One region of the Exiguobacterium sp. UBA6282 genome, then DNA from elsewhere that is predicted to be linked to it. Evidence: riboswitches for the same ligand, from Rfam matches in the RefSeq annotation. Region 1 holds a riboswitch; each other region holds the start of a gene.

Region 1 (3,278 bases):
GTTGTTCCAAGTAGCCAATCGTCAAACCGTTCTTTTGATAGATGACGCCACCGTCCGGTTGGTCAAGGCGAGCAAGTAAGCGGAGTAATGTCGTTTTACCACTCCCATTTCGTCCAATCAGACCGACACGATCGTGTTCGTTTAAGAAGAGGGAAACGTCCGTTAAAATCGTTTCGCCTCCGAATTGTTTTGTCAGATGTTGAATGTCGCAAATCATCATAATAAGTTGATCCTTTCGCGCGCATTAAAAAAAGGGAGAGCGCAAATAGCACTCTCCCTAGTGTGTGAAAGATGCGCTTTGCTGTATTTTTCAATCATGAAGTTCTAAAAAAGGGCAGACGGGTGCCTTAGAACGCCATTCCATGAAAAATCGCGCGCAACAGATACAATTGTTCCATTAACCAATGTTTGCACGCAGCAAAGTCCATCATTTCACACCACCTTTCGTTTCAGATACAACCAGTTTACCATTATCTTGTTAATTGCGGAAGTCTGAATTATTTGAACACACCAGCAATCGAGCTGAAGAAGTCACTCAGACCATCAAATAATTTAGCGAAGAATCCTTTTGTCTCCTCGGACGTTGCAAACGCATGGATGTCTTGACCAGCATTTTTCAGTCCACTCTCGATTTGCCCCCAGTTGATGTTCGCTTGCTCCATTTGATTGAATAGATTCGTCAACCGATCCATCTGTGCATCAGACAGTTGGATGTTGTTGTTTTGAATGACTTGGACGATCAGGTTTTCGATCTCGACTTTTGTTTCCGGTTTTTGATTCGCGATTTCGGCCTTGATCTCATTCATCAAATCAGCGACTTTATCTGTCCCGACTGTCTTCCCGACGTCTGATGTGACCGATAATTCTTGCTGTGCTAAATCTTTCCGTTCGTCACTCAGCTTGATTCCGGTCTCAGCCGAAGTTTGATCATAGGCTTTCATGATTCCTGTCAGTGCCGATGTTCCAGTCACTTTATAAGGAGAAGTGATCGTGATGTCGGCATCTTTGACACCTGCCGTGACGAGAGCGTTGAGATACATATCCTTCGTCACCCACGTGATGTTTTCCGTCGCAACGGAAAGTCCGTCACCTTTTTCCGTCAATTCGATCTTAGCGGATGAATACATGTTGCCGCCCTTTTGTGACTGGGGGATGTTTTTCCCGAGGTATTTTTCTTCGTCTGCAGAGGTTGCGATGATCGGTGTGATACCTTCCGGTGCATTGAGACGTGAAAGCACCCAAGCCTTATCTTTTGCGCCGAGTGACTCACCGAGAGTGACGATCGTCTTATCGACGACCTGCTCGGCGGATGCGGCTGTCGGAAGTAATAAAGCAGAAGCGATAACGGCTGACGCCATGATTTTTGTTGGTGTATGCATAATGAAATCCTCCAATTGTAAGTAACAGAATGAATTATAGTATCAGGTACTAAAATTAGTGTACGAGAACGAAAGAAGTTCGGAATCGGTCTGTAGATGGAGACGATATCCGCCTTCTGACACTCTATAGTATAGCGAAAAGAGGACAACTTGACTTCCATTTTCAGCATGCTATAGTGGATTTGAATCGAATAATGACCACTAGGGGAGTCGGTAGGCCGACTGAGACGAACGAAGACGTTCGGACCCTTTGAACCTGATTAAGTTCGTACTTACGGAGGGAAGTGGCGTCAAGTCTTGTTCTTCTTGCGCCATGCCCGTGTGTTTCGGGGTGGTGTTTTTTCGTTTCATAAAAACAAGGAGGATGAGATCATGACATTCACACAAGAAATCAAACAAGCAGCACAAGCGTATTGGGACAGTAGTTTTACGCACCCATTCGTTCAAGGAATCGGCGAGGGAACGTTACCGCTCTCGAAATTTCGACATTATGTCATGCAGGATGCGTATTACTTAAAACACTTTGCGAAGATTCAAGCGAAGGCAGCGTCAAAAGCAGATGACTTTGCGACGATCGCGACACTTGCCGAGCACGCGACTTCGACATATGGGGCAGAACTGAGCTTGCATCAATCATTTTTCGAGCCGCTCGGTATCACGGAAGCAGACCTTGAAGCATTTGAACCGGCACCAACGGCATATGCTTACGTCTCACACATGCATCATGCGAGTGAAGGGACGCTTGGTGAGACGATTGCTGCCATCTTGCCATGTTACTGGTTGTATTATGAAGTTGGACAACAATTATTGACGTGTACACCGGATGAAAAAATCTATCAGCAATGGATCGACACATATAGTTCGGAATGGTTCGAAAAGGTCGTCTTTGAACAGATTGCACGGCTTGATGCGTTGGCGGAACAAGCAAGCCCGACTGAACGAGAGCGGATGAAACGGCATTTCGTGACTAGTTGTTACTATGAGTTACTCTTCTGGCACATGGGGTGGACGGAAGAGACGTTCACGTCGGTCTACGAAACGATTCCAGCTCGCCCGGTATCTTCTTAAACCAGTAGATGGTAGAATTAGGAATACCATCTAGTGAAAGTAGGGATTGGAATGGAAATCATAGTCATCGCACTCGTGATCCTCGCGGCATATGTCGTGCAACAGGTGCTCGGAAAAGTGAAAGTGAGATTTGTTGGGTACATCATTCCCATATTGATGGCGGTGTACGGCACATATGCTACGATTCAGAATTTTCAGGTGTTGCTTCAGTTTGGTTTTACAACGGGGAGAACTATCGCAACTGTCCTGGTCGTCGTCCTCTATGCTTCGTTGACTTATTCACTTCATCGTGTCTACGAGCGTGCGAAAGCAGAAACTGAATCTTCATATCAATTATTAAAAGACCGAGGCATCCTTTAAAGGAGTCTCGGTCTTTTGGTGTATCATGTTCTCATTTTTTCCAATTTTTAAAGCCGTCACCGAATTCGAGATGCAGTTGATCGGTAAAGATACCGTTCTGAAAGACCGGCACATCAACTGGTAAGGTGCCTTGCGGTTTGAGCGTTCCGAAGATGGCTCGAATACCGGCAGGAAGATTTGGTCCCGCTGATTTCAGATTGCCTGCTTCGGAGTCCGGTCCGTTCGGATCCCCTTTAAAACCATAGACGAGGACGTGTGCCGGTGCGTCCGGTTGAACGGCGACATCGTATGGATTGCGGAGGCTAAGCAAGACGGATGGTATATCTGTTTGTTTCGCATACCGGAAGATTGAAGCCGGAATCGCTTGTTCTGGTGCAGTAGGCAGTAGTTTGGCACTCGTATTGACGTTTGAACCGACGATGATGTAATCTGCTGCATCGAGTTGTGCCCGTAGTGTCGGATTTTGGTCGA
Region 2 (3,278 bases), on a different contig from region 1:
GTCATACACCCCGTACCTGTGACGTCTCCGAGACGCGGCGTACCTACTTGTAGTTCCACTTCGCGCATGCCATCCGTGATGTAGTCGATTGGACCTGTGACGACAATGACGGACTTTTGTTTACGAGCGAATGCACGAATGATTTCTCGATCCATGATCTCATCACTAGCAGCATCGACTCCTTTTGTTCGTCCATTCTCCCCAAGCAATGTCTTGATTTCTGAAGCATTTCCTTTAACGACCGTACATCCGAGTCTACTCAATTCTTTTGAAAAGGACGTACGCAATGATGTAGCTCCCGCTCCAACTGGATCAAGGATGATCGGAACGTTCAAGCGTCTCGCTTCGCTTGCGGCGAGTCGTTGAGCTGCTTGCATGTCTGCATCAATTGTTCCAATGTTCAAGACAAGAGCTTGCGCAAGTCGAACCATCTCTTCCACTTCGCGAATATCCTCCGCCATGACTGGAGATGCGCCAACGGCGAGTGTGACATTGGCGCAATCATTGATCGTGACTGTGTTCGTCAAATGATGAATGAGTGGTTTGTGTTTAAGAATGGTCGTAAACATGTGTATCCCTCCAAAGTGAATGAAAATGATGTGTCGGTCCAATCCCTTGTCCGAGAGCAAATCCATGACGAATCGCCTCTGTAACATACTTCTTGGCCTGACGTACACTGTCCGGTAAAGCTTCTCCAAGTGCCATCCGTGCCGCAATCGCTGCAGATAAGGTACAGCCTGTTCCGTGAGTATGTTGATTATCTAACCGATCTGATGTGAAACGGTATTCCTCTTGCCCGTCCCATAATAAATCCGTGGCAGCTCCCGGTAGATGTCCACCTTTTAGCAAGACGGCTCCAGTCTTCATAGCCAACTGATGCATCGCCAGTTGCATCTCCTCTAGATTAGTAACTGACTGCCCTGTTAAGCGCTCTGCTTCCGGTAAATTTGGTGTGACGAGTGTCGCAAGTGGCAGTAACTCCGCGATTAGTGCTTCCTCTGCCTCCGTCCGCAATAGGGCATGCCCGCCTTTTGCGACCATGACAGGGTCTAGTATGATCGGAACTGTCTGTTTGCGAAGATGTGTTGCAATGACGTGAATCGTTTGTGCATTCGAGACCATACCGATTTTGATAGCATCCACACGAATATCTGAAAAGATTGAAGCTAATTGGGCATCAACGATTTCCGATGATAACTCTTCTACTGCTTGAACGCCCAGTGTATTTTGAGCCGTTACCGCCGTCAAAACACTCATCCCATAAACGCCCAATGCCGAAAATGTCTTTAAATCTGCCTGAATTCCAGCTCCACCACCGGAGTCAGATCCCGCAATCGTCAATACATGTTTCATATTTTTCTCACCTTTCCATCGAGCAATGTAAGGGAGTTGTTACCGACAAAAAAAGCGTCGACCGCTGTAAAAAAGCAGTCGACGCTATACGAAATCGTTATCCAACCATTTCGGTATCCGTTCGGCTCAACTTTCCTACGCTGGTATTATCCAGTTCAGGTAATAGGGTCGAAAACAGATTGGTTTTCCTCTCAGCCGGATTCCTCCAGCTCCCCTAGTTGCTCAAGTATTCATTTCGCCTTAACTGTAGCATAGCGGCAAGAAAAAAACGAGCCGAAGCTCGTTTTGAATTATAGGTATGCTAATGGATTAACTGCATTCAGAGGAGAAGAGGCACTGTACTGATAGCCTCCGACATGTAGTTCGAAATGCAAGTGTGGTCCTGTTGAATTCCCAGTACTACCAAGTGTTCCAACTTGCTGACCTTGAGAAACTGTTTGTCCTGCATGAACAGATAATGATCTCATATGAGCGTAGACTGTCGTATAGACTTTCCCGTCAAGGAAGTGAGAAATCATGACGTGATTTCCATAAGGCCCACCACCTGAAGCTGTAATGACCGTTCCAGCTGCTGCTGCGACGATTGGTGAGCCGACCGAACCACTGAAATCGACACCATTATGGAACGTATAGCCGTTCGCACCGCTTGCTGGTCCAAACCCTTGTGATACGCCACCAGAAGATGGACGAACGAATTTCCCACCGCTCGAAACAACGGGTGGGGCAACTGAAGTAGGTGATTCTGAACTCTTACCTGCTTGTTTTGCTGCTTGAGCATTCGCTTTAGCGGCTTTTTCAGCTGCTGCTTTCTCGGCTGCTGCTCTTTCAGCCGCTACTTTAGCTGCTGCCTTCGCTGCCGCAATCGCACGTTCTTGAGCTTCAAGTGTGGCTTGTAGTTCTTTCGCGTCTAGAAGTTCTGTCGTAAACTTCGTCTTACCTTTTCGTAATTTTTTAAGCGTAGCACTGCGTTCTTTCATTTGAACTTTCAACGCTTTTTTTTGTTCGATTAATGTTTTCTTCTCTTCAACCTGCTCCGCCTTTTTTTCAACGAGCGCTTGTTTTGCTTCCGCTAGCTTTTGTTGGGTTGCGATGTAATCCGAAATCATTTTATCATCTTGCTCCGCGATTTTTTTCCCTGCCATGACACGACTAAATAAATCACCTAAATCCTTCGATCCAAAAATGACTTCTTCCCATTTGATTGAGTTTCCATCGTTTTCTTGGAAGACACGTAGACGATCACCGAGTAGTTCTTCTTGTTTTTTCAACATCTCTTCGTAGCGAACGATGTCTGCTTTTAATTCATCAATTCGCAAATTCAATTTCTCGATTTGTTTATTTTTTTCGGAAATCTGAAAAATCTTTTCGTTGATCGCTGCATCGATTCGATTGATTTGACGTTGTTCTTTCGAAATTTTCGACTCTTGTTTTTTAATTGCTTTTTCTAATTTACGTTGTTCTGCGGCATTTTCAGCCTTTTTTTCTTTGATCGTTGCTGCCGCAATTGGTTGTGTTCCTGTTATAAGTAATGCTCCTAAAACAATGGTAGAAATTAGTTTTTTTAGCATATATCGTTTTCCTCACTTATGTTTTTCATATTTTATTATAGTATTCAAGTTTCTCTCATATCTGAAATAGATTATAGCACCCTAATCGTTTCAAAAAAATTTCATTTACATTTCAAATGAAAACGTTTTTTTGTAATATAATCATTTATTTTTTGAAAATCGCAAAAAAAGAACCGCTGCATAAGCAACGATTCTTTACTGTTTAAAACATCGTCATTGGGTTCACTGAGCTAGCTGGACCAGTTGCACTATAGCTGTATCCACCGACGTGGATTTCAAAGTGTAAGTGTGGACCAGTTGAATTCCCAGTACTTCCACGTAAACCGATTTGTTCACCTTGACTGACGCGTTGACCTG
Region 3 (3,278 bases), on a different contig from region 1:
TGCTCGCACAACAAGAAGCACAAGCGCCGGGAATACTGACGATCGTTCATCCGTCCGCAACTGATTTAGGCGACGCTCTGCGCATTCAGGGGTATCACGTCCAGTACGAAAGCGACTATCTCGTTTACAATCAGTGGCTACAAATTTCGACGATGGGACAAACGACGATGCGGCAAATTGAACGTCTCGTTCGTGTTTTAGTTCGTGAAAATCAACGAATCACCATAAAGAATGAAAAAAACGAAAGACCTCTCAACCCTTGATTTCAAGCGGTTTGGAGGTCTTTCGACTTCAAAAAGATAAAAAAAGAGGTTTATGGATTTAAAACATAGGGGTATAAACTCATTAGCACCGCATCAAACCGGTGACTTACTCACACATGTTTCTCAATATCAGCGTAATGACCTGGGAGAGAAATGCAAAGTCACGAAAGCGTCAGATTCATGAGAGTCTGAAACCGATTGTCTTAGCATGATTCATATTGTTCAGGATTCGTCCTGCTCCTACATTCATTACCTTTTGAGGGCTATACCAAATTCAAGGGGGAAATGAACATGTCAGTTAATTTAACAGCCGAAAAACGCGAGGTACGTCCACGCTCACTCCGTAAACAATTGCGTCATGAAGGAAAAGCTCTTGGCGTCGTGTATGGTTACAAAGTGGAAAGTACACCAATCGCATTTGAAGAAAAAGAATTGCTTAAAATCGTCCGAGAAAACGGTGAAAACGTCTTGATTTCACTCAAACTCGACGGTAAAAATATTAACGTCTTGATCAATCGCCGTGATATGGATGTCTTCACACCAACAGTCGATCACGTTGAATTCATCGCCGTGAAAATGGATGAAGAAACAGAAGTCGAAGCAGACGTTGTACTTGTTGGCGAAGCAGCCGGTGCAAAAGTTGGTGGCTTCCTATCACAAACACTCTTTAAAGTAACAGTCGCCGCTACACCAGATAAATTACCAGAGAACGTCGAAGTCGACGTCACGAACCTCGAAATCGGCGATTCGATTTCTGTAGCCGATCTTCCAGAACAAAAAGATTTCCGCATCGTTACAGAAGGCGATATTCAAGTCGCAGCTGTCGTCGAATCGACACTCGAGCAGGATCTTGAAGAAATCGAGGAAGCAGAGGCACAAGCAGAAGCTGGCGAAGACAACGAAGCGGAAGCAACAGAAGCGTCTTCAGAAGAAACAGCTGAAGAGAACGAAGACAATAAATAAGTCGTTTAACGATACGCCCTTTGCGGCGTATCGTTTTTTTTGTGTCTTGACAACAGACGCTGGATTGCCTAAAGTGAACAGCGTATCACCTATTACCATATCCACTAGGGGAGCCCAATTGGCTGAGACGATTCACTTCGGACCCTTCGAACCTGATCTAGTTCATACTAGCGTAGGAAAGTGGAGCGATCACATCCAATGACTCCTGCTGCGCGCAGTTTTTCTGAGGACCGCTCTCTTTTTTACGGAGGGCGGTCTTTTTTGGCGTCTCCCCCATTCAAAGGAGGACGTATCTAATGCAACACTGGAAAATGAAAGAAATCATGGTCATGATGATGCTCGCCGTCGCTTGCGGCGTCATCTATCTTGGTTGGTCAACACTCTGGTTACCGATCTCAGCGATCTTCGGTCCTGTCGGTGCCAACTGGATGTTTGGCATCTGGATCATTGCGAGTCCGCTCGTCGCAGCAATCATTCAAAAGCCAGGTGCCGCTTTAATTGCGGAAGTCGTCGCGGCAGCCGTCGAACTGTTCACAGGTAGTCATTTTGGTTTATCCGCTCTTCTGATCGGAGTCTGCCAAGGACTTGGTGCGGAACTCGTCTTCGCGATGACGCGTTACCGTCGTTATGACACATGGACCTTGATGTTATCGGGTGTCGGAGCCGCGATTGGTAGCATCGTTTATAGTCTAATCGCGAACGGATTCGGTTACTACACAACGACGACGTTGCTTGCGACAACTGGCTTACAATTGATCAGTGGTGCATTACTCGGTGGCTTGCTTGCAGCCATTCTCGTCCGTCGCCTTGTTGCGACTGGTGTCTTGAACGGGTTTGCAGCAGGACGTGCGAAACGAGAAATCGCATGATTACTGTCGACGACCTCAGCATCCGCTATCCCGGTCAGATGAAATCGGTGCTCAATCATGTATCGCTGACGATTGAGCAAGGGACGACCCTTCTGCTCGGACGAAGTGGGAGTGGCAAGACGACATTACTTCATGCCCTTGCCGGACTGACACCGGAAACGATTGAAGTCGAACAGACTGGTACCGTTACCCGGTCCGGTTCGGTCGGAATCTTGTTTCAAAATCCAGAAGAACAGTTCTGCATGGAGACGATCGGACGCGAAATCGCTTTTAGTTTAGAAAATCGCTCGATTCCGCGCGTGGAGATGGATGAACGAATTGAACGCTTACTCGCACTCGTCGGTCTCCCCCTCCCCTTCTCGACACCGATCGCGAGTCTATCCGGAGGAATGAAACAGCGTCTCGCACTCGCAGCGGTCCTAGCACTTGAGCCGACGATCTTATTACTCGATGAACCAACGGCTCAGATTGATCCAATCGGACAACATGAGCTGATGGCGTTGATTTTTCGGATTCAAAAAGAACACGATTTAACGATCGTCTTGATCGAACACCAACTCGATGTCTGTTTGTCGTACGTCGACCAGGTCGTCTTGCTTGAGGACGGATCGATTACTGCGACAGCAGATCCACGGGATCTGTTCCCGCAGGATTACAAAGAGCTTCAAACGAAAGGCATTGCCGTTCCCTCTTTATATCCGTATACGTTAGAGACGTTACCCATAGATGGACCGCAAGCGGCGCGACTTCATGTGCCTTCCCCCGTCGCTACAGCTGGTCGCTCTTTGTTACACGTCGCTGCATTATCGACGAAAGCACCATATCCGCTGACCGATGCGACATTTTCCCTGCAGACAGGAGAATGGGTGATGCTGCTTGGGGCAAATGGATCCGGTAAAAGTACATTGCTTGCGACACTCGGGCGGTTGCTTCCCAATCGTGGAACGTATCAGCTCCAGGGGCGTCCGGTTCATCGTTACTCCCAGCGTCGCTTTTATGAGCACGTTGGCTATGTCTTTCAACAACCGGATCTGCAGTTTCTTAAGCTGACGGTCGAAGCGGAAATCGACTGGAGCCACCGGGCAGCGACGAACGTTAAACGCGCGGCGTTGCTCGAACGGCTGGAACTGACATCTGTCAAACAGCAGTCACCACTTGCTCTTAGTACGGGACAACAACGACG

What was found. A riboswitch is a leader RNA that binds a small molecule or an ion and turns the genes downstream of it on or off. The one in region 1 is predicted to bind thiamine pyrophosphate.
Region 2: it holds a riboswitch for thiamine pyrophosphate, as region 1 does, so the genes downstream of both, thiD (bifunctional hydroxymethylpyrimidine kinase/phosphomethylpyrimidine kinase) here and tenA (thiaminase II) in region 1, are expected to answer to the same signal.
Region 3: it holds a riboswitch for thiamine pyrophosphate, as region 1 does, so the genes downstream of both, B2751_RS00155 (ECF transporter S component) here and tenA (thiaminase II) in region 1, are expected to answer to the same signal.

The regions. Positions count from the first base shown of each region.
Region 1 covers NZ_DJUM01000020.1:8,641-11,918, reverse strand. The annotation lists gene abc-f (ribosomal protection-like ABC-F family protein) at 1-220, opposite strand, end outside; gene B2751_RS05045 (DUF1002 domain-containing protein) at 498-1,379, opposite strand; TPP riboswitch at 1,573-1,679, shown strand; gene tenA (thiaminase II) at 1,752-2,447, shown strand; gene B2751_RS05035 (hypothetical protein) at 2,499-2,807, shown strand; gene B2751_RS05030 (glycoside hydrolase family 3 protein) at 2,839-3,278, opposite strand, start outside.
Region 2 covers NZ_DJUM01000054.1:26,004-29,281, reverse strand. The annotation lists gene thiM (hydroxyethylthiazole kinase) at 1-569, opposite strand, end outside; gene thiD (bifunctional hydroxymethylpyrimidine kinase/phosphomethylpyrimidine kinase) at 550-1,353, opposite strand; TPP riboswitch at 1,469-1,579, opposite strand; gene B2751_RS13965 (murein hydrolase activator EnvC family protein) at 1,644-2,921, opposite strand; gene B2751_RS13960 (murein hydrolase activator EnvC family protein) at 3,124-3,278, opposite strand, start outside.
Region 3 covers NZ_DJUM01000002.1:5,255-8,532, reverse strand. The annotation lists gene B2751_RS00165 (GNAT family N-acetyltransferase) at 1-263, shown strand, start outside; gene B2751_RS00160 (50S ribosomal protein L25/general stress protein Ctc) at 555-1,226, shown strand; TPP riboswitch at 1,323-1,422, shown strand; gene B2751_RS00155 (ECF transporter S component) at 1,523-2,095, shown strand; gene B2751_RS00150 (ABC transporter ATP-binding protein) at 2,092-3,278, shown strand, end outside.